2 regions of the Rahnella perminowiae genome follow, and region 2 is predicted to be linked to the other one. Evidence: predicted binding sites of a transcription regulator. Region 2 holds the regulator's gene; the other holds the start of a gene.
The links. The regulator LexA, encoded in region 2, represses DNA repair genes until DNA is damaged. The targets are predictions, from matches to a motif close to TNCTGTATGTACATACAGNA.
Positions count from the first base shown of each region.

Region 1: a site for LexA is predicted at 4,307-4,326, ahead of uvrB (excinuclease ABC subunit UvrB). Genes of this name have one in related genera too.

Region 1 is NZ_JAFMOT010000156.1:2,539-14,431, reverse strand. It holds gene J1781_RS04180 (hypothetical protein) at 1-159, opposite strand, end outside; gene J1781_RS04175 (gluconeogenesis factor YvcK family protein) at 144-1,052, shown strand; gene J1781_RS04170 (isochorismatase family protein) at 1,116-1,643, opposite strand; gene J1781_RS04165 (VF530 family protein) at 1,673-2,041, opposite strand; gene uvrB (excinuclease ABC subunit UvrB) at 2,175-4,181, opposite strand; gene J1781_RS04155 (hypothetical protein) at 4,772-4,987, opposite strand; gene J1781_RS04150 (ABC transporter ATP-binding protein) at 5,336-6,046, shown strand; gene bioD (dethiobiotin synthase) at 6,051-6,728, opposite strand; gene bioC (malonyl-ACP O-methyltransferase BioC) at 6,791-7,582, opposite strand; gene bioF (8-amino-7-oxononanoate synthase) at 7,566-8,717, opposite strand; gene bioB (biotin synthase BioB) at 8,721-9,758, opposite strand; gene bioA (adenosylmethionine--8-amino-7-oxononanoate transaminase) at 9,939-11,216, shown strand; gene J1781_RS04120 (LysR substrate-binding domain-containing protein) at 11,217-11,893, opposite strand, start outside.
Region 2 is NZ_JAFMOT010000185.1:228,901-240,793, forward strand. It holds gene J1781_RS20355 (DUF5107 domain-containing protein) at 1-2,663, opposite strand, end outside; gene J1781_RS20360 (ROK family transcriptional regulator) at 2,773-3,960, shown strand; gene zur (zinc uptake transcriptional repressor Zur) at 4,060-4,569, shown strand; gene J1781_RS20370 (CsbD family protein) at 4,721-4,930, opposite strand; gene dinF (MATE family efflux transporter DinF) at 5,120-6,484, opposite strand; gene lexA (transcriptional repressor LexA) at 6,767-7,375, opposite strand; gene J1781_RS20385 (diacylglycerol kinase) at 7,495-7,863, opposite strand; gene plsB (glycerol-3-phosphate 1-O-acyltransferase PlsB) at 8,099-10,582, shown strand; gene ubiA (4-hydroxybenzoate octaprenyltransferase) at 10,682-11,548, opposite strand; gene ubiC (chorismate lyase) at 11,590-11,893, opposite strand, start outside.

The DNA.
Region 1 (11,893 bases), on a different contig from region 2:
AGGCAGCATTTTCAATGCCAAAAGCACCGGGTTTTTAATGTTCTCAGAGTGGCGAGAAGGGGTAACATCTTGTTGCAATATTAGGTAAAATCCGCCGCTGGAAAACGAGGTAAACCCGCCGCTCCCCATTTGAAAGGAAAACCATGCGCAATCGAACATTAGCTGACCTCGACCGGGTGGTGGCGTTAGGCGGAGGGCACGGGCTGGGCCGGGTGATGTCTTCACTTTCGCTGCTAGGCCCGCGTCTGACTGGCATTGTCACCACCACCGATAACGGCGGTTCAACCGGCCGTATCCGCCGTTCCGTTGGCGGCATCGCCTGGGGCGATATGCGCAATTGCCTGAATCAGTTGATCACCGAACCGAGCCTGGCATCGGCGATGTTCGAATACCGTTTCAGCGGCCAGGGCGAACTGGATGGCCATAATCTTGGCAATCTGATGCTGCGTGCGCTGGATCACCTCACCGTACGCCCGCTTGAGGCGATCAATCTGGTGCGCAGCCTGCTGAAAGTTGACGCAGAATTGATCCCGATGTCCGAACAACCCGCCGATCTGGCCGCGATTGATGCCAATGGTGAACATGTCCACGGCGAAGTGAACGTCGATAAACTGGCACAAATACCGCGTGAATTGCTGCTGGAACCCCAGGTGCCCGCTACCCGGGAAGCGTTACAGGCAATCGCCGAAGCCAATCTGATCCTGATCGGGCCGGGCAGTTTCTTTACCAGCCTGATGCCATTATTACTGATGAATGATATGACAGCCGCGCTGCGCCGCAGCCGGGCGCATATCGTGTATATCGGAAATCTGGGGAAAGAACTGAGTGTCGCCGCCGCCTCGCTGACGCTGGATGACAAACTGGATATGATCGAGAAGCGTATCGGCCGCCGCGCCGATGCCGCCATTGTCGGGCCTAAAGTCAACATCGGCAGCAGCGCCGCTGAACATCTGATTATTCAAAGCCCGCTCGAAGCCAGTGATGTGCCCTATCGTCATGACCGCGACATGTTGCGGATGGCGATTGAAGAGACGCTGCAAAAAATGATCTGATTCCGGAAATCACAAACACGAAAGGCCGCTTTAGCGGCCTTTTTTGGGTTCAGAAAACGGAGTTTATGACCAGTCGGCCAGAATTTCCGCCGTCGTTTTTACCGTTACCGGATTGCCCGGCACGGATAATTCACGCCAGACTTCATTATGTTGCCCGATCAGTTGCTGCGCTGAAACATATGTACGATCGCCGGTGGTATGCGCATCCGACGCGACCGTCACGGCATAACCTTTGCTGGCAGCAACCTTGATGGTGGTATCTACACAATAGTCCGTCGCACAACCGCAGATAGTAAAACCGGTTACGTTCAGTTCTTCCTGCAGAACATGATCGAGGGAAGTGCGGTAGAAAGAATCGCAGGCGGTTTTAGTCACGGAAAGTGCGTCTTCCGGCAGATGTAGCTCCGGCAATACCTGCCAGTATTCACTCCCTTCCGTCATTTCGCCTTCCGCGTGTTGAATGAAGATGACGCGCCCTGCCCGGGCTATCAGTTGATTAATCTGTTCGACCCGTCCGCTGCGGTCATAACGCGGCGAAGCAAATACCCCGTTTTGCATATCTACCACAATAAGAACACGTTGCTCTGACACGAGTTTTCTCCTCACAAGAACACGTTGAATTACTTTTTCACCAGCGGATGATTATTCCAGGGGCTGTCGGCTGCAGGTGCGGCGGTACTGACTTTGGTTTTTTGCGGCGCCTGTGCAGACAAGGGGGTGCGGCGTTTGCTGCGGGTCAAATCCGGGCGCAGATGGCCTTCGATAAAATCCAGATATAAGGTTTCCACTTCCTTACGCGCCCAGGGTGTGCGGCGCAGGAACTTCAGGCTGGATTTCACACTCGGGTCACTTTTGAAGCAATTGATATTGACCTGTGAGGCCAGCGCAGGCCAGCCAAAGTTATCCACCAGTGTTGTCAGCAGTTTTTCCAGCGTGACGCCGTGCAGCGGATCTTTCGCTGCGCCAGGGTTTTGTGGTGTATCCGTCATTGGCTCGCTCGTCATTTTAAAATGTCAGGGTGATGATTTACAGGCCGCGCAGTCTATCACTTTTATCCCCGACATACTTCACATTGCCTGTGGGTTGGCTGCGTTCAATCACCCGACTTATTTGGGGACAGCTTTACGAAATCGCAATAAACTGCTCGCGCAATGCATGCAGCTCGTCACGGGTGTTAGCCGCTTCTTCAAACTCCAGATTTTGCGCGTGCGCATACATTTTGCTTTCCAGCTCTTTAATGCGCTGCTCCAGCGCTTTTGGCGTAAGCGATTTGAAGGTCTGCGCCGCTTCGGCATCGCGTTTGTCTTTGTTCTTTTTGGTCTTCGGTTGACCGAGTTGCAGGATGTCGGAGATCTTCTTATTCAGCCCCATCGGCGTGATGCCGTTTTCGAGGTTATACGCTTCCTGTTTGGCGCGACGACGTTCGGTTTCTTCAATGGCACGGGCCATCGAGTGGGTAATTTTATCACCGTAGAGAATCGCTTTACCGTTGAGGTTACGCGCTGCACGGCCGATGGTCTGGATGAGTGAACGTTCAGAACGCAGGAAGCCTTCTTTATCCGCATCCAGAATGGCCACCAGCGACACTTCCGGCATATCCAGCCCTTCGCGCAGCAAGTTGATCCCCACCAGCACGTCAAATTCCCCCAGACGCAAATCGCGGATAATTTCCACACGCTCAACGGTATCGATGTCAGAGTGCAGGTAACGCACCTTCTCGCCGTGTTCTTCCAGATACTCCGTCAAATCCTCGGCCATACGTTTGGTCAGCGTGGTGACCAGCACACGCTCGTTAATCGCGACACGTTTACGGATCTCCGATAACAGGTCATCCACCTGTGTGGTCACCGGCCGTACTTCAATGATCGGATCCAGCAGACCGGTCGGACGCACCACCTGATCGACCACATCGTCACCGGACTTCTCCAGCTCGTATTTCCCCGGCGTGGCTGAGACATAAATACTTTGGGGTGCCAGCGCTTCGAATTCCTCAAAACGCATCGGGCGGTTATCCAGCGCGGAAGGCAGACGGAAACCATATTCCACCAGCGTTTCTTTACGAGAGCGGTCGCCTTTGTACATACCGCCGATTTGCGGAATGGTGACGTGCGATTCATCGACAATCAGCAGGCCGTCAGCCGGAAGATAATCAAACAACGTCGGTGGCGGCTCGCCCGGCCCGCGGCCGGACAGATAACGTGAGTAGTTTTCAATACCGGAGCAATAACCCAACTCATTCATCATTTCGAGATCAAACTGCGTACGCTGGCTGATACGTTGCTCTTCCAGCAGTTTGTTATTGGCAAGCAGCACCTTGCGGCGATCCGCCAGTTCGACCTTGATTTCTTCCATCGCCTGTACAATACGTTCGCGCGGCGTTACGTAGTGCGTTTTAGGGTAAATGGTAAAACGCGGCACTTCATGTTGCACCTGGCCGGTCAGCGGATCAAACAGCGAAAGACGTTCAACTTCCTGATCAAACAGCTCAATGCGCAACGCCAGATCATCCGATTCAGCCGGGAACACATCAATCACTTCGCCACGCACGCGGAAAGTACTGCGCTGGAAAGCCTGATCATTGCGCGCATATTGCAGCTCTGCCAGACGACGCAGGATCGAACGCTGATCGATAATCATCCCTTTGGTCAGATGAAGCATCATTTTCAGGTACAAATCCGGATCGCCCAGACCGTATATCGCTGAAACAGAAGCCACCACAATGACATCACGTCGTTCGAGCAGAGCTTTGGTGGCAGAAAGGCGCATCTGCTCGATGTGTTCGTTCACCGAGGCGTCTTTTTCGATAAAAGTATCTGAACTTGGGACATACGCCTCTGGCTGATAATAGTCATAGTAAGAGACGAAATATTCGACGGCGTTTTCCGGGAAGAATTCTTTCATCTCACCGTATAACTGCGCGGCCAGCGTTTTGTTGGGCGCCAGTACCATCGTCGGACGGTTCAGATCCGCAATCACATTCGCCACGGTAAAGGTTTTGCCCGAACCGGTGACCCCGAGCAATGTCTGGTGCGCCAGCCCGTTCTCCAGCCCTTCTTCCAGACGGCGTATCGCCTCTGGCTGATCGCCGGACGGTTTAAATTCGGAATGCAGTTTGAACACTTTACTCATGACGGGCTACCTGACTGAAATGGGAACGCATAGGGCCGTGCGCGCTGTACGGGTGAACAGTTTGCGGAAAAATAGTATGAAAGACTTCGCGATTTTTGCCAGCCCTGATTTTACCTTCGCTATAATACTGTATATAAAACCAGCTTCCAACCGATAAAGAATGTTTGCGTTTAACCTGCTGGCGCTGCTGCACTTTTTTAGGATATGAAAGATGAGATCTCTCACCATCAGGTGACATTTTTTCCCAAAATTCTTTCCCCTTCCGCTTTCTGACCACAGGCTGACGAAGATTGACACAACTATGACGAACGAATTACGACTGTATTGCTTTTAGGTAACTCATTGATTAAAAAGATTATCACTAAAAAGCTGCGAATACGGGCAAACTGAGCGGAACCCGCATGCTGACTCGTCTGTAGCAACTTTTCTTACTCTCATGCACAAGGTTATCCACAGGAATAGTGGATAAGTCTCAGCACGCCCCGCGCTGCGGGAGTTGGTAAAAAACAGGATTTTGCCTCCTGCCGGTCTGAGAGGTCTTTTTTAGTTATTTTTTATCTTTTTTATCTCCTTATTTATGCCTATTTTGCCTAGAGAGTCAGGCTGATGTTTCTTGCAAAAACCAAAAGTGCATCCCGACAGGATTTTTTGCTCATGTTTGTCCATGAGGTTGCACCAAAAGCAGTAAGGGCAGCACTGGCAAAGTGCAGTTCCCTTGATGCCGCACCCTGCGGGGGAAAACTCAAAACCTCAGAAACGCTAATGAATAATCCTAAATTGTAAGGGGCTTGGCTGGTAACACCCATGCAACGCCCCTTTTCCCTGCCGTTTTTACAAACTTGGCCTGAGAGTTGCAACGTCTGTGCATGAAAAGGTTAAGGCAGCCAGAACTGCTTTTTTCACCCCGGCGTAAAAAATGAAGATCTCCCTGTTTTCTGGGGTACAGAATCATTTTTAACGTAGGGAAACCTCTCTTAGCCCCATTTATGACTGGTTAAGGGATATTTATCTGTCATTGATGCTGTCAGATTGTCCGTCAACAAACGGGATTAAATTCTGTCAGGGGCATCAATAGCGGAACATAAATGTCAGAAATATGACAGTGGCCGTCAAAGTGAAGTTCAGCGGAAGGCTCCGTGCGGGAGGGAGATCTGATGTTAAGTGTAAAATCAGTTAATCAGTATTATGGGCAAAAACATATTCTGTGGGATATCAATCTCGAACTGTACCGCGGTCAATGTACCTGCCTGATCGGGCGAAATGGCGTAGGAAAAACCACGCTGGTGAACTGCATCATGGGGCATCTTCCGGTGAAAAGCGGTGCAATTTCCTGGCAATCACGTGATGAAGAACCGCAAAGTCTGCTGAATTTGCCGGTCGAAAGCCGTGCGCAAATGGGTATCGGTTACGTGCCACAAGGACGGCAGATTTTCTCCCAGATGAGCGTCGATGAAAACCTGCAAATTGCTATGATGGCCAGCCGGAATAAGACCCGTCGTGTGCCGGTAGAAGTGTATGACCTTTTTCCGACACTAAAGGAAATGGGAGCGCGCAAAGCCGGTGAACTTGATGAAAGCCAGCAGCAGCAACTGGCAATCAGCCGTGCACTGGTTCAGGAGCCTGAATTACTGATTCTGGATGAACCCACCGAGCATACCAGCGCATCGATGGCGGCGAATATGGGTAATATTATTCACCGCCTGAACCGTGATCTTGGTCTGACATTGTTGCTGGTCGGCCATAAATTGCCGTTCATCCGCAGCGTCGCGGACCGTTTCTGTCTGGTCGATGACGGACGAAACATCGCGCAAGGCACGCTGGCGCAGCTTGACGATACGTTAGTCAAAAATTATCTGACCGTCTGATGTCTCAGCGGGTGAGGCGGTCCAGATCCAGATATTGGCCTAAATTCACGTCCAAACCCTGAGTCAGGTACGGGATCTCGCCCAACAGGGGCGCAGGCAGCATACGCGTGAGCGTCTCTCTGTAAGCCTGATGATGCTTCCCCGTTTCCTGAATGTCATTGGCTATCCAGCCTGCCAGAGGCAAGCCGCTTTGTACAATGGCCTGCGCCGTCAGCACGGCATGGTTAATACAACCGAGCCGCATGCCTACCACTAACACTACCGGCAATTGTTCGGCCACCGCCCAGTCGGCAAACGTGTAATCTGCCGTCAGCGGCGTGTACCAGCCGCCCGCGCCTTCCACCACCACCCAGTCCGCCAGCGGTTCGAGATGACGCAACCCGTCTGATAACACCTGTGGATCAATCGGCCGGTTTTCCAGTTCGCTGACGATATGAGGTGACGTCGGTTCGATAAACGTGCACGGGTTCACTTCGTCATAACGCAGCCCGACAGTGCTGTAAGCCTGCAAGGCCAGCGCATCACTGTTGCGAGGCCCTTCCCCGGTCATTTCACTGCCTGATGCCACCGGTTTATAACCGGCGGTTGTGTGTCCGGCGCATGCAGCAGCCTGTAAAAAAGCAGTGGTCGCCACGGTTTTACCGACTTCAGTGTCGGTGCCGGTAATAAAGTATTTTTTCATGATTTATTTTAATAAAAGTCTGGTGTTGGTTGGCTCCCTCCCCTGCGAAGGGGAGGAGTCGATCAGCGAGGGATCAGTTCTTCGACCTGCAAAATGCCGTAGACCAGCCGGTAGTTGAGCGGCAGGATGCCGTCGCGGCGGGCATAGTGTTTGTCCAGTAATTGCAGACGTTCCCTGCCACCCAGGCCGCCGAGCCGGCCGTTCTTGATGTGCGTCGCGCCGATGCCTTTCAGCGAACGAAGCAGTGACATGACATCAGGAAATCGGGCAACGTGATCGCTGAACGTCACTTCATGACGATACGGCGCACAGGCTTCAGCGATTTTGTCCGGTGTCAGGAACTGGTTCACGTGACGCCGGCCATCGACCTTCATCCACGCCGCAGCCAGTTCATTGAGCGAACCTTCTGCCAGGGTAGAAAACAGTACCAGCCCGCCGTTGCGGGTGACCCGGTGCATTTCTTCCAGCGCGCGCGGCAGTGCGTTGCACCACTGCACGGCCAGATTGCTAAAGCAGATGTCGACAGAATTGTCGGCAAACGGCAGACGTTCGATGTCCCCAGGGATATATTCATCGGCTGAATCCAGTTCACGCGCACGGTTCAGCATGCCTTCGGAGAGATCCAGCGCAATGACATTTTTGCCCTGCGCGCGCCAGTACCGGCTGAAGTGGCCGGTGCCGCAACCGGCATCGACGACAATCTTGCCGGAATCTTTCAGATACGGCGCTGCCAGCGCCAGCAATTCCTCACCCACATCACGCTGCAACTGCGCGGCGTTTTCATAGCTGATGGCGGCGCGACTGAACGCATCGGCCACCGCTTGTTTGTTCACTAATTCAGTGACTGCACCCATAAAGGGACTCCAGCAAAAAATCGATATCTTCCGGCTCATGCGCCGCCGTCAGGGTAATGCGCAGCCGCGCACTGCCCGGTGGCACCGTCGGTGGACGGATGGCACTGACCCATAAACCGCGCCCGCGAAGCGCCGAAGCCAGATCCAGCGCGGGCTGATTTTCACCCACAATCACCGGCTGGATCGCCGTTTGCGAACCGGTGAGCTGATAGGGCAAACCGGCGGCACCCGCGCGAAAACGCGCAATATTGGCCGCCAGTTTATCACGCAAGCCGTCATCCTGCCGGACTCGTGCCAGTGACGCCTGTAACGCACACACCTGCGCTGCCGGCATCGATGTGCTGTAAATCAGATGGCGGGCGAACTGCAATAAATAATCGGCAGTAGCATTATCACACAGCACCGCCGCGCCGCAGCAACCGAAAGCTTTTCCGAAGGTGACCACCAGCAGTTCCGGCCTGATGCCCTGCTGCCAGCAACTGCCCCGCCCTTGTTCACCGGTAACACCCACGCCGTGTGCGTCATCGACCATCAGCCAGCTGCCGTGTGCCTGGCATAAATGCTGCAGATCAGCCAGCGGTGCCATGTCGCCGTCCATGCTGAATACGCCTTCGGTCACCACCAGCGTTTCACCGGTTACCGGTTTTTCTAACAGGCGTTGCAGGGAATCCGGCTGATTGTGATGAAAACGGCGCAACAGCGAAGGCGCATGCGCTGCGGCTTCCAGCAAAGACGCATGGCTGAGTTTGTCAGCCAGCACGCGATCATCGCTTTGCATCAGCGCCGCGAGAACCGCCTGATTTGCCGCAAAACCGGAGATAAACAGCAACGCACGCGGATATCCCTGCCAGCCGGCCAGCTGTTGCTCAAACTCTGCATGCGCATCGCTGTAACCAGTGACGTGGCCGGAACCGCCGCTGCCGACACCATATCTCTGCGCGCCCTGCTGCCACGCGGCAATCACGTCTGCGTCCTGACTCAGACCCAGGTAATCGTTACCTGAAAAGTTCAGATAACGCCGTTCGCCCTGCGTCAGGAAGCGTGCGCTGCCGCCCAGGTTTGGCTGCCGTACGCGAAATGCCGCTGCCTGTTTACGCGCGGCTACCGCTTCGTTAATCCGCGTTTGCCAGCTCATCGGTTATACGGCGGCGTTGTAAAACTGGTCGGTATCCGCATGAACCAGCTGTTCAGCCAGCGCGGCCTGCTGCTGGTTATCGCCCATTTCTGTTTCGAATGCCTGCGGGTTAAGCCCCAGTTTGCCGAACAGAATTAAGTCTTTGTCTTCCGCCGGGTTGGGCGTGGTCAGCAGTTTACAGCCGTAGAAGATGGAGTTGGCACCGGCCATAAAGCACATTGCCTGGGTCTGCTCGCTCATCTGCTCACGACCGGCGGACAAACGCACATAAGACTGCGGCATCATGATGCGCGCCACCGCGATGGTGCGGATGAAATCAAACGGATCCACATCGTCGTTATCAGCCAGCGGCGTGCCTTTCACTTTCACCAGCATATTGATCGGCACGCTTTCCGGTGGCACCGGCAGGTTCGCCAGCTGCATCAGTAAACCGGCGCGATCTTTCACGGTTTCGCCCAAACCGACAATCCCGCCGGAGCACACTTTAATGCCCGCGCCGCGCACTTCCGCCAGTGTGTCCAGACGTTCCTGATAGCTGCGGGTGGTAATGATGCTGCCGTAAAATTCCGGCGAGGTATCAAGGTTATGGTTGTAGAAATCCAGCCCGGCGTGCGCCAGACGCTGTGCCTGCGTGGTGTTCAGCGTGCCGAGGGTCATGCAGGTTTCCATGCCCATCTCTTTCACACCCTGCACCATTTGTTCAAGGTAGGGCATGTCGCGGTCATGCGGGTTTTTCCACGCCGCGCCCATGCAGAACCGGGTCGAACCGGCGGCTTTCGCCTGACGGGCAGATTCGAGCACCTGCTCGACTTGCATCAGACGTTCAGACTCCAGCCCGGTTTTGTAACGGGAACTCTGCGGGCAATATTTACAGTCTTCCGGACAGGCACCGGTTTTGATCGACAGCAAGGTACTGACCTGAACCTGACGCGGATCGAAATGCTGACGGTGGATTTGCTGCGCCTCGAACATCAGCTCAAGGAATGGCTTATCGAACAGGGCCTGGGTTTTGTCCAGCGTCCAGTGGGTGCGGGTAGTCATTGATGACTTCTCCAAATAATAATCTGTTACCCCTTCATCCTTCAGGCTGCCTAGATGCAATCAGAATGATTTTGGGCTTGATGTTTTCATAATCCGTAAACCATTTTTAATTTGTTTTGGTTTACCGTCAACGTTAAAATTATTTTTTGGTTTACAACTTACCCCCAGCAGGACTCGTTTATGACACCCGCCGATATTGAATTCGACCAGCGCCACATCTGGCACCCGTATACGTCTATGACCAAACCGCTGCCCGCGTATCCGGTCGAATCCGCATCCGGCGTGATGTTACAACTGGCTGATGGCCGCCAGCTGGTGGACGGTATGTCGTCATGGTGGGCAGCGATCCACGGCTACAACCATCCGCAGCTCAATCAGGCGGCCATCGCACAAATCGGAAAAATGTCACATGTCATGTTTGGCGGGATGACTCACCCGCCGGCGATTGCGTTATCCCGTCGTCTGGTAGAGATGACGCCTGCGGGTCTTGAATGTGTATTTCTGGCAGATTCCGGTTCGGTGGCCGTTGAAGTGGCGCTGAAAATGGCGATGCAATACTGGCAGGCGCGCGGCGAAAAACGGCAGACCTTGCTGACCCTGCGCAATGGTTATCACGGCGACACCTTTGGCGCGATGTCGGTCTGTGATCCGCAAAATTCGATGCACAGTTTGTATCAGGGTTATCTGCCACAGCATCTTTTTGCCGATGCGCCGCAGAGCCGTTTTGACGGTGAATGGAATGAGGCGGATATCGCGCCGTTTGCCAACATGCTGGACGAGAATCACCCCAAAATTGCGGCAGTCATTTTAGAACCGGTGGTTCAGGGCGCGGGCGGAATGCGGATTTATCACCCGCTGTATCTCAAACGCGTACGTAAGTTATGCGATGAATACGGCGTGTTGCTGATTGCTGATGAAATTGCCACCGGTTTTGGCCGTACCGGCAAGCTGTTTGCCTGCGATCACGCCGGGATTTCACCGGATATTCTCTGCCTCGGTAAAGCGCTGACCGGCGGCTATATGACACTCTCCGCCACGCTTACCACCCGCCATGTGGCGCAGGTGATCAGCGACGGCGAGGCCGGATGTTTCATGCATGGCCCGACCTTTATGGGCAATCCGCTGGCCTGCGCGGTCGCCAACGCCAGTCTGCATTTACTGGCGGAAAACCGCTGGCAGGCACAGGTACTGAACATTGAAAAGCAGCTGAATGCCGGGTTGCGGCCACTGGCAGAGCATCCGGCCGTTGCTGACGTACGGGTGCTCGGAGCAATAGGTGTGGTGGAAATGCGCCAGCCGGTAGACATGGCGCGGTTGCAGAAGCATTTCGTCGGGCAGGGAGTGTGGATACGTCCGTTCGGTAAACTGATTTATCTGATGCCACCGTACATCATTTCACCTGAAGAACTGAGCAAACTGACCGGTGCCATCGCCAGCGCCCTGACCACACTGTACTGATTAACCTGTACTGACTAACCGGTGCGAGGTGGACAACAGCGCGCTCAGTTTTTCCCGGCTGAGCCGCGCTTCTTCATTAAGAAAATCAATGGCAACTTTCAGCGCGGGTGTCGGGTTTTCCGGATACAACAGCGTATACGATGCCCCGCTTGCCACACACAGCGGGAACGGCGCGATCACCCTTCCCGCCTGCAAATCATCTTCAATTAATGTCAGATCACCTATCGCAACACCATAGCCCTGTAATGCCGAGTTGATCGCCAGATCCAGCGTATCAAAATGCTGCGATTTCGCCGAAGGCAGCCCCTGCACGCCTTCCTCACGCAGCCACAACAACCAGTCGCGACGATCCCGCGTCGGGTGAAGCAACGTTTTATCGGCCAGATCCGCCACTTCCGTTTTCCCTTCATGACGCGGCAGGAAATCCGGGGTACACACCGGCGTCAGCACTTCGTCAAACAGATGATGCGCGCGGCGCTGTGATTCCGGCTGACGCCCGAACACCACGGCGGCATCAAAATGCTCGTTGCTGAAATCCACGCCGTGGGCAATGGAAGCCGTCAGCTCGATCTGCATATCGGGCCTGTCGTTTTGCAACTGAATCACCCGCGGCAGCAACCAGCGCATGGAACAGGTCGGGCATTTAATGCGTAACGTATCCGGGTGCGAACCGACAC
Region 2 (11,893 bases):
TACTGACCGGTGATGCGCCCTTCACCGCCTTCCCATGGATGGAATTTCCGGTCAGCCAGCAGTGCCCGTGCTGCCTGTAACTGTCCGCACTGGTTATATAAACTGAGAAGTTCAGCGATCAGATCGTCACGCTGTGTGGCGACGGACAACACTTTTTCCAACCGCGCCAGACGGATTTGCGGCGCAACGCCGGTCAGGCGGTTAAGCAGATCAGATTCAAATAACAGCCGCGCATCCTGTGGCTGTAAACGGCACGCCTCTTCCAGACAGTGGTGCGCTTTTGCACTATCTTGCTGACGGTTCCACGCATCAATTCCCAGTCCGCGCCATGCATCCGCAAAGTCCGGTTCCAGCACCAGACAACGCTGCCAGCAGGCCACCGCCGTTTGTGTATTACCTTTGCTGTAATGGAAAGACGCCAGTAAATGCAAGGCAAATGCGTCATCAGGGAAAGCCTCAAGCATGCGAACTTCCGCCAGCCATTGCGGGAAACGAACATGCTGCGGGAAAGCATTTCGCGCTGCCAGACACAATGCCTCGCGCCCTTCTTTTTGCAGGGAAGCTTGCAAATACAGCGGTAACGTTTCCTGACTTTTCAGCACGTCCAGCGCTTCGAGTGCCAGCGCATCCAGTCCGCAACCGGTCAGCTGAATGGCGATATTCATGGCGTTTTCGCCACGCCGGCCGGTGACATCGCGCAATTGCGCTGCCGATTTCGCATCAGGCGAAAGGTGATAACGCAGAAAGTGCAGAAGGTAATGCAGCGGGTAACGTGTTAAATGTGCTTCGATATACGTCTCGGCGTCCTGACCTAGCAGACACAGCAGCGTGGCTTTCAGTCCTATCAGGCCGTAATGATTCGCCTGCGTCGCCAGCCCCTGCTCACAGAAACTCAGCGCCTGCGGATACTGCTCACGGCGGATGGCTATCCGTGTCAGCCCGAAGTAGCCCCCGGATTTAGCGTTGCCGCTCCAGACGGCGCGGTAATAGCTGTCAAAAGCCGCGTCAAAATCACCGGTCTCCTCAAGCGCGTTCGCACGAACGAGACTCGCCAGCCCGCATTGCGGATTCTTATTCAGCCTGTGTGCCCGGCTCAGCGCCACATCAGCAAAAGCCAGGGCCTGAGTAAAATTAGCCTGATTGTAGCTGAGTGTTGCCAGCGCCAGATTGCAGCGATAATCCAGCGCATCCAGTTCCACACCACGCCGGTAATAATTCACAGCCTCCTGACTGGCATGGTTGTATTGCTCAAGATGCTGACCGATAAACCAGGCCTCATCTGCCGAAGTGATGTCCTGCGCGGGCAAGGGCGCGCTGGCAGGCGACGGTAACGGCGTCTCACTGGCCTGATGCTCCAGATAGGACAACAGCTCTTGCCCCTGTTCATTCAGCAAGCGCAGCTGAAGGCGCGATGGGAATTCGCCACTCAGTTCGCCCTGAACCACGTCTCCAGGCTGCAAAGTCATGTCCTTTTCCAGCAGAATTTGCGTGCCATCTTCAGAACTGATCCTGATTTTCGCGCCTTGCAACGGACTGACCGCATAAATGCCCCACGCCAGTTTTGGCCCGTGACGCTCAAGTTTAATCACCGCCTGCCCGGAGGCATTCTGCACCGTACCCAGGGCACTGTAAGGCAGGAAGTTCTGAACGAAACACTTCTCCTCAAATGCATCCAGCCAGGTGAAATCCGGCTGATTATCGGTGAATACGCCGGTCATCAGCTCAATATAAGGCCCGTTGTTATCGGTCAGATTACGATCCCACGCACGACCGAAATCGCAGTTCCCCCACGTCCACTGCTTTTTACCCGGCGATACATGATGGTCAGCGATGTGCAGTAATCCGCCCTGCTGGTCGTGGTCATACGCGCCCACGAAGTCATAGTCAGATTTGTCGGCCATGTAGGACGTCGGAACGGGAATGTTTTTATAGCGCGAGATATCCACGCCCGCCGAGTAGTCCACCTTATAATAGGTGCCGGTGGCTATCGGGAAGGAAGAAACGTCCCGTTTACCGTGATCGAAAACGGCGGTGACATCCGGCGGAAATACGCTCTGATGGCCACCTCCGCCGGTAACTGCCGGATTAGCCCACCACAGGAAATGACGCGGCGTCGGATTGCCGTTGTAAATTTTGGCGCTGATTTCCAGCAGCGCTTTATCGGGATAAAGGGTGAAACCGGTCATTACCTGCAAGCCGCGCATCGGTTCCACTTCGCCCATCCACACGGTTTGAGCACCGTTATCGTGCGCCTGAAGAGTGAAATCCACCGGCATAAAAGTGGTCGGACGGTGATGCTGCGGCCAGTTAAATTCGATACCCCCGGAAATCCACGGCCCCAGTAAACCGACCAGCGCGGGTTTCACCACTTCGTTGTAATAGACAAAATCACGGTGTTTTATTTTGTCCCAGGCTCGGTGGACACGACCACCCAGCTCCGGTAGCAGCATGATTTTAAGAAAATCATTTTCCAGATACAGCGCCTGATAGGTTTTCATAACCTTCTCACCGGTCAGCGTATCCGTCACGCCGTACGGATATACCGCACCGGAAGACCCCTGATAAACCCGGTGTGCCAGAAACATCGGGTGCGTGTCCTGTTTTCCTGTCAGCCAGGTCGGGAGCTCGATCGCTTCCTGCCAGACTTTTACCGCTGTGCTCATGATTTCCCCTCAGTGCGCTGGATCGAAATATCAATTTCGAGATTCTACGCAGCGTACTGACAGGGAGGATTTGCTACGGTCACGCAATTCAGTAAACGGGGTTTAGTAAATGTCGGTAACCGGATTGAATAATCTGCGGCTGCGTCAGTTCAACAAGCAGGTGCTGATGACGTTGCTATATCGCGAGAAAAATGCCAGTAAATCCACGCTGGCCAGGCTTTCCCGTCTGTCGATCCCGGCCGTCAGTAAGATCCTCGACGATCTGCAAAATGATGGCTTAATCATCCACAGTCCGGTCAATTTACACTCGCGCGGGCTGGGCGGCGGAAGTTACCAGATAGCCACCGACGGCAGCGCCGTGCTGTGCCTGAATATCACGCCTTACCGCATCGAAAGTATTCTGGTCAGCAGACTCGTTTTACCGCTGAGTGACTATCAAATGACGGAGATTTCGGTCAGAACGCCGGATGCACTGCTGACGCAAATCGAAGCCTGCTTTCATCAGTACAAAAAAAGCTATCCCGGACTGAAAATCCGGCTGGCACTGGCGATCCACGGGCAGGTTAATCCGACTACCGGCGTATCACAGCGGATGCCGCAGGCACCCTGGACCGGTGAAATTGAGATTAAGTATCTTCTGGAAGAAAAGTTGCAAACTGACATCCTGATGGACAATGACTGCATCATGCTGGCGCTGGCGGAGAAATGGCAAGGCATTAATTATCATCAGGATTTTTGTGTAATTAATGTCGATTACGGCATCGGTTCTTCCTTCGTGATTAACCAGCAAATTTATCGCGGTAATCTGTTTGGCAGCGGACAAATCGGCCATACCATCATTGATCCCCAAGGCGACCGGTGCGCCTGCGGACGATATGGTTGCCTCGAAACGCTGGCCTCATTGTCAGCATTAAAGAAAAAGGCCCGTCAGCTTGAGCCTGCGGATCCGGCAAGGAGAACGCCTTCAACACAGGAACTGATCGACCGCTATCATCGGGGTGAAAGTGCCATTTGCGAGCAGGTTATGGAAGGTGCCCGCGCGCTGGGGCTGAGTCTGTATAACTTTCTCAACATTCTGAATATCAATCACATTTATCTTTATGGCCGCAGTTGTGGTTTTGGCGATGCCTGGCTGAAAACCGTCTGCGGACAAAGCGGCCTCAATCCCTTTGATCGTATCGATCACGTCAAAACTCAGGCGACGCATATTGCACCGGGAATACTGAGCCGGGAGCAGCAGATTATGGGTATCGGATATCTGTATGTGGAAAAGGCGCTGGACGCGATGGCAGGTTGAATGGCGCATAATTCGTCGTTTTGGTGCAAGCATGGTAAAATCATCACGGGTCGCATGATGTGGCCTATTTATTCCAATCTGCGCTCAGAGACCGTTGCCATGACCCTGAATAACCCGGAAAAATTACTTTCACAAGCTGAAGAGCTTTGCCAGCAGCGCAATGTTCGCCTGACCCCGCAGCGGCTGGAAGTACTGCGTCTGATGACGCAACAACCCGGTGCGATCAGCGCCTATGATTTGCTGGATCTGTTGCGTGTGAGCGAACCTCAGGCGAAACCGCCAACGGTTTACCGGGCGCTGGATTTTCTGCTGGAACAGGGGTTTATTCACCGCGTTGAATCTGCAAATAGTTATGTTCTCTGCCATCATTTTGAAGAGCCAAGCCATACTTCTGCGCTGTTTATCTGTGACCGCTGTGGGCTGGTCACCGAAAAAACCACCGATGGCATTGAAGAGCGCCTGGCAAAACTGGCAATGGAATCCGGCTTTGATCTTCGCCATTCTGTGGTGGAAGCGCATGGATTATGTGCAGAATGTAAAGTAGTGGAAACCTGTGACAGCCATGACCGGTGTGATCACGACCACAGTATAGTGGTGAAAAAACGCTGAGAGATGAAGGTGTTACGGCAGAGGAACTGAAAGACTGCGGGAAGATGAAATGCAAAGGTTGGGTACTTCCGTGTACCCGTATCCTGAATTGTTCCGGGTAGGAGCAGCATTTTTCAGGATACGTCACTGATATGCGAGGGGGAGTCGCATGTTACCAGTGATATTTATTTTTGGTTTCCCATTCATTGAGCTCTTTCTCGGCCTGATCTTTCTGATAGCCATAGCGCTCCTGAATTTTACCCACTAACTGATCACGTTTACCTTCAACCACTGTCAGGTCATCATCAGTCAATTTACCCCATTGTTCTTTCACTTTCCCTTTGAACTGTTTCCAATTACCGTCGGCTTGATCCTTATTCATAATAATATCTCCTGTTACCTTGGGTTTTGTGAACTGCATTTCTGGCTTGCAGTTCGTCCTTAACACTTTAAAGGTTAGTAGAGAATCTCGATTAATCCTCCTGAAACAGAGATAAAACCCGTTATTAGGATTAATCCAAAGCAGGAAATAACGCCAGGGCGGGGTTTATTCCTTTGAAAAGCATACAAATCAGTCCGCATGAAGCGAAAACCAGGTGTCGTGCCGCCAGTAACGGCGCCAAATCCAGCCAAGGGATAATCCCCGCATCCCCAGGAAAACCGTCAATGCCAGCCACAAGGCATGGTTGCCCAACAGCGGTAAGCTGAAAAGCGTCAGCCCGTATCCTATCGCCGCCACGACCATACTGTTACGCATATCCCGCCCGCGCGTGGCACCGATAAACATGCCATCCAGTAAATAACACCAGACAGCTACCAGCGGCAGGATGATTTGCCAGCCCAGATAATGGTCCGCCAGTTCGCGTAACTCAGGTAGTGACGTCAGCGCATCAATGATCGCCCCGCCTGCAAGCGCATAAATCAGGGCAAAAATCAGGGCAACCAGCCCGGCCTGACGGCACGCGGCATGCCAGACATCCAGCAATTTCTGGCGATTCCGGGCACCGAATGCTTCACCGGAATGCGCTTCGATAGCATAGGCAAAACCGTCCAGCGCAAAAGCGGTGAAGGTCAGCAGGTTCATCAGCACCGCATTCACCGCCACGATGTGGCTGCCAAGCCGTGCGCCGAGAACGGTCAGTGAGGCAAAGCAAAGCTGAAGCAGAAGTGAACGCAACATAATGTCGCGGTTAAGCCCCAGCAGACGGCGCAGGTTACCACGCCAGGCCGAGGTGATTTGTGCGCCGGTTATACCCCGTTGCTTCATCACCCGCCAGACAAAGTACAGCCCGATAAATAGCGTGAAATACTCGGAACTTGCCGTCGCCATGGCAGCACCACGCACATTCCAGCCCAGCCCCATCACCAGCCACAGATCCAGAATGATATTCAGCAGATTCCCGGCAATCAGCAAAATCACCGGCCCGCGAACATACTGAATGCCCAACAGCCAGCCAAGGATCACCAGATTCGCCAGTGAAGCCGGGGCACTGAACCAGCGAATTTCGATAAACAGCCTCGCCTGTTCAAGCACCGGTTGGCTGCCCCCGACGATATGAAACGCCTGTTCCATCAGGGGGTGCCGGAACAACACTATGGTGAGACCAGACAATACGGCCAGCAGAAAGGGTTGTACGAAAGCGCGCGCCAGCAACCGGTTATCATTCGCGCCCAGCGCCTGAGCGGTCATGCCGGTGGTACTCATCCGTAAAAAAAGTAAGAGCATAAAGAGGAAAGTCGTGATCATCGAACCCACAGCCACTCCGCCGAGATAATCCGGGCTGTCGAGATGACCGATCACCGCCGTATCCACAAGCCCGAGAAGAGGCACCGTGATATTTGAAAAAATCATCGGCAATGCCAGCCTCCAGAGCGCCTTATCGGCGGGGCTTAAAAAGGTGTTTTTGAGTGTTTGTCGCAGGGAATGATGTTGCATAGAGAATCTCATGCCGGAGGTTCAGGTTATGCCTGTAAGTGACATCGCCCCGGAAGGGGCGACGAGATGAAACGTTAAAGCTTAGCGGTATGTCAGAGGCGGCTAACGAACCCGCAAATCAACAATATGACCATTGGGATCAAGAATTTGACCCAGTAATATCTGACCGAGTCATTCGAGTTGCAGGAAGGCGGCAAGTAAAAAAATCCCGATGAGCTGACAGGAGTCAGTGATTCGGGTGAACGCACGCAGCCAACGCATCTGCAGCCCGAAGTACGAAGGTCAGATCCAGTCACCGTTGCGGATGACGCCTACGGCCAACCCTTCAATGCTGAAATTCTGCTCACGTAAATCAACCACGATCGGCTGGAAATCGCTGTTTTCAGGCAATAACTGCACCACACTGCCCTGTTTTTTCAGACGTTTCACGGTGACTTCATCGTCTATACGGGCCACGACAACCTGTCCATTACGCACGTCTTGCGTTTTATGTACAGCCAACAGATCGCCATCAAGAATACCGATATCACGCATCGACATACCGCTGACACGCAGCAGGAAATCGGCACTCGGCTTAAACATGGCCGGATCGACCTGATAGTGTCCTTCAATATGTTGCTGGGCCAGCAACGGCTCACCGGCAGCAACCCGGCCGATCAGCGGTAAACCCTCTTCTTCTTCCATCAGCAAACGAATGCCGCGTGATGCGCCGGAAACAATCTCAATAACACCCTTACGCGCCAGCGCTTTGAGATGCTCTTCCGCCGCATTGGGGGAACGGAACCCCAGACGTGATGCAATCTCTGCGCGGGTGGGTGGCATACCGGTGGTGGAGATATGATCGCGAATAAGGTCGTAGACCTCTTGTTGTCTGGTCGTTAAAGCTTTCATTCCGCCCCCTGGTTGTTTATACAGTCTTGCTGTGAGTATATACAGCTAAACGATCAATGAAAACCTAAGATTGAATAAAAACAGGGCATAACGTTGATTCCTGGAATGCAGATTCCAAATCAGAACCATCGTGGCCAAAAGATGCTGACCCAGACAAAAAACGCCAATATGATGGTCAGAAGTACGGCAGCCGAGCCGATATCTTTTGCACGGCCTGAAAGTACGTGAAACTCAGATCCGATACGGTCTATCGCGCATTCCACCGCGCTGTTGAGCAGTTCAGTGACACAGACCAAAACAACGGATCCCACCAGCAGAATGCGTTCTACGGGGCTGACATCAAACCAAAAAGATAACAAAATTAACGGAATAGCGACGCTGGCTTCCTGGCGAAAGGCCGCTTCATTTTGCCATGCCGCTTTCAGCCCTTTCCAGGAATAGCCAGCTGCTTTATAAATTCGGGTAAATCCAGTGACTTGGTTAGCCATTTCTTTTACTGATCCTTAGAGAATTTGCCGCACTTTATACCCCAAATAGTCGGGGTGCAGAAAGGCGGTAAAGAAGTGAATCCTGATGAGCTTACATGAGTAAGTGATTCGGGTGAACGTCTTAAGCCAACACCCCTGCGGCTTGAAATAAGAAGGGTATTGCATCACCACAGATCTCATCTGAGCTTTCTGGTATCCTTGCGGCGAAATGGCTAACAAGAGGCTTCACGTTTTTATGTCAGGTTGGCGTAGACTTTATTACACATTATTGAATTTACCGCTCTCATTGCTGGTAAAGAGCAAGGTCATACCTTCAGATCCGGTTACCGAGTTGCATTTAGACCCGACGCGGCCGATTTTGTATGTATTGCCCTATAATTCCAAAGCCGATTTGCTGACGTTGCGTGCGCAATGTCTGGCACAGAATCTGCCTGATCCCCTTATTCCGCTGGAAATTGACGGAACCCTGCTGCCAAGCCATGTCTTTATTGCTGAAGGTCCGCGCGTATTCTCTTATTACACGCCGAAGCAGGAATCCGTAAAGCTGTTCCACGACTACCTTGATTTGCACCGCAATAACCCGGATTTAGACATTCAGATGTTGCCGGTGTCGGTGATGTTTGGTCGGGCACCGGGCCGTGAAGGTCAGGATGACACGCCACATCTGCGCGTACTGAACGGCATCCAGAAATTCTTCGCTGTGCTTTGGCTGGGGCGGGACAGTTTTGTCCGCTTCTCCAATACTGTTTCCCTGCGTTATATGGCGACGGAACACGGCACAGATAAAACCATTGCTCAAAAGCTGGCACGTGTGGCGCGGATGCACTTCTCCCGTCAACGTCTGGCCGCCGTTGGCCCACGTCTTCCGGCACGTCAGGACTTGTTCAACAAATTGCTGTCCTCAAAAGCCATTGAAAAAGCGATTGAAGACGAAGCCCGCAGCAAGAAAATTTCCCACGAAAAAGCCCAGCAAAATGCCATCGCCCTGATGGAAGAGATTGCCGCTGACTTCTCTTATGAAGCCGTGCGCCTCTCTGATCGCGTACTGAGCTGGACGTGGAACCGTTTGTACAAAGGCATCAATGTTAATAATGCTGAGCGTGTACGCCAGCTGGCGCTGGACGGTCAGGAAATTGTGTATGTGCCCTGCCACCGCAGCCACATGGACTATCTGCTTCTGTCTTACGTGCTCTATCATCAGGGGCTGGTACCGCCGCATATTGCCGCTGGCATCAACCTGAATTTCTGGCCAGCTGGCCCGATTTTCCGCCGTCTGGGTGCGTTCTTTATTCGTCGAACCTTCAAAGGCAACAAGCTCTATTCAACGGTGTTCCGTGAATATCTGGGCGAACTATTCAGCCGTGGTTATTCGGTGGAATACTTTGTGGAAGGGGGGCGTTCGCGAACCGGACGCCTGCTGGAGCCGAAAACCGGTACGCTGGCCATGACTATTCAGGCCATGTTGCGCGGTGGTTCACGCCCGATCACGCTGGTGCCAATTTACATCGGTTATGAGCACGTCATGGAAGTGGGCACCTATGCCAAAGAATTGCGCGGTGCGACTAAAGAGAAAGAAAGCCTGACGCAAATGCTTAACGGCTTGCGCAAGCTGCGCAATCTCGGCCAGGGTTATGTGAACTTTGGTGAACCGCTGCATCTGACCACTTACCTGAACCAGAATGTGCCGACCTGGCGTGAAGCCATCGACCCGATCGAAGCACAACGTCCTAGCTGGCTGACGCCAACGGTACAGGACTTAGCAGAACAGATCATGGTGCGTATCAACAATTCAGCGGCTGCCAATGCTATGAACTTGTGTTGTACCGCGCTGCTGGCGTCCCGTCAGCGTTCACTGACTCGTGAACAACTGACCGAGCAAATAGACTGCTACCTGCAATTACTGCGTAACGTACCTTACAACGCGGATTCAACGGTGCCGGATCTGACTGCCGATCAGTTGCTCGATCACGCGCTGAACATGAACAAGTTCCAGGTTGAGAAAGACAACATTGGCGACATCATCGTACTGCCTCGCGAACAGGCCGTTCTGATGACGTACTACCGCAACAACATCCATCATATGCTGGTGTTGCCGTCGCTGATTTCAAGCATTGTGATGCATCACCGTCAGGTCAGCCGCGCGGAATTACTGCGTCAGGTCGAACTGATTTATCCGATGCTCAAAGCCGAATTGTTTATGCATTTCGAGACGTCTGAGCTGCCACAGGTACTGGATGTTTTGACGCTGGAACTGGCACGTCAGCAAATCATTCATCTTGAAGATGATGAACTGACCCTTAATCCGGCGCGGATCCGTACCCTGCAACTGCTGGCGGCCGGTGTACGTGAAACGCTGCAACGCTACGCGATTACCTTCTCCCTGCTCACCAATAACCCAAGTATCAACCGTGGTGCGCTGGAAAAAGAGAGCCGGATTATGGCGCAGCGTTTGTCCGTACTGCACGGTATCAATGCCCCTGAATTCTTCGATAAAGCCGTTTTCTCGACGCTGGTCGGTACACTTCGCGCTGAAGGCTATATCAGTGACAGCGGTGATGCCATTCAGGAACAAACACGTGAAATTTATCTCATGCTCAGTGATCTGATGACATCAGACATCAAGCTGACCATTGAGAGTGCGGGTATGCCGTCTGATTTGCCGCAACCGACTGCGCCTCCGGCGGAGCCGAAGCTGGATGTGCGCGATACCAATCATTAACCGCCATTAGCGCCAGCCAGTGCTGGCTGCATAAAAACGCCCGGACTCTTTACGGAGGCCGGGCGTTTTTTTATGGGCGTTGAATCAGTTCAGGAATATTTACAACGTGAACCCTGACAGGCTCATCAGAATGCCGAGGAACAGCACCAGCCCGACATAATTGTTCTGGCGGAAAGCCAGGAAACAGGCATCACGTTCACGTTGGGCAATCAGCTTCTGCTGATGTACAAACAGCGCAGCAGCCAGCAGCAGCGACCAGTAAAACGGTGCACCGAGCTGGGAAAGATGACCGACAATGCCCATCAGCACCAGCGTTGCCAGTTGCAGCAGGCCGATGATCAGCGTGTCAAAACGACCAAACAGAATCGCTGTCGATTTCACGCCGATTTTCACATCATCGTCACGATCGACCATCGCGTATTGCGTATCGTAAGCCACCGTCCAGCAGATATTTGCCACGAACATTAACCAGCAACTGAGCGGCACACTTTCGCTCACCGCCGCATAAGCCATCGGGATAGCCCAGCCAAACGCTGCGCCTAAAACGACCTGAGGCAGATGACTGACGCGCTTCATGAATGGGTAAATCCATGCCAGCGCCAGTCCGGCCAGAGACAGTAAAATGGTCATGCGGTTAAGCAGCAGAACCAGCAGGAATGACACCAGCACCAGTCCGACGAATAATATTTTCGCCTGCTTGCCAGTGATCGCCCCGCTCGGCAATGGCCGTTGAGCGGTACGTTTTACATGACCATCAAATTTGCGATCGGCGTAGTCATTCACTACGCAACCGGCGGCACGCATGAAAAACACGCCCAGCACGAAGACCAGCAAAATCTTCGCAGAGGGCATTCCGCCACCGGCTACCCACAGTGCCCATAACGTTGGCCACAACAGCAACAATGAGCCGATCGGCTTATCAATACGCATCAGGCGGCAGTAATCACGCCATGTGCCCTGAGTCATACTTCCTGACACTCTTTGTTCTCCTGCTTGGTTAGTCTGACTCATTCCTGCTCCGCCTGACTTTGCGGACGATGAACCGGTGAGTCCGGTAGGAAAATTTCGGTCAACAACAGCGGCTTGTCAGACAAGCGCAGGCGGGAACGGCGTGCCCATAACTCGCCCTGCTCACTGTGTAATTGACCCAGATGGATATAATCACGGGACAGATTATTGCCACTGAACAGGTAGCGGCCCAGCGGCACAGTCCCTAAATCGACCAGCGCCAGATCTGGCCCGGTCAGTGTTTCTTCAGGAATGACCGTGCGCCCCAGCAGCCACGGTTGTGCGTCACCAAACAATACGATT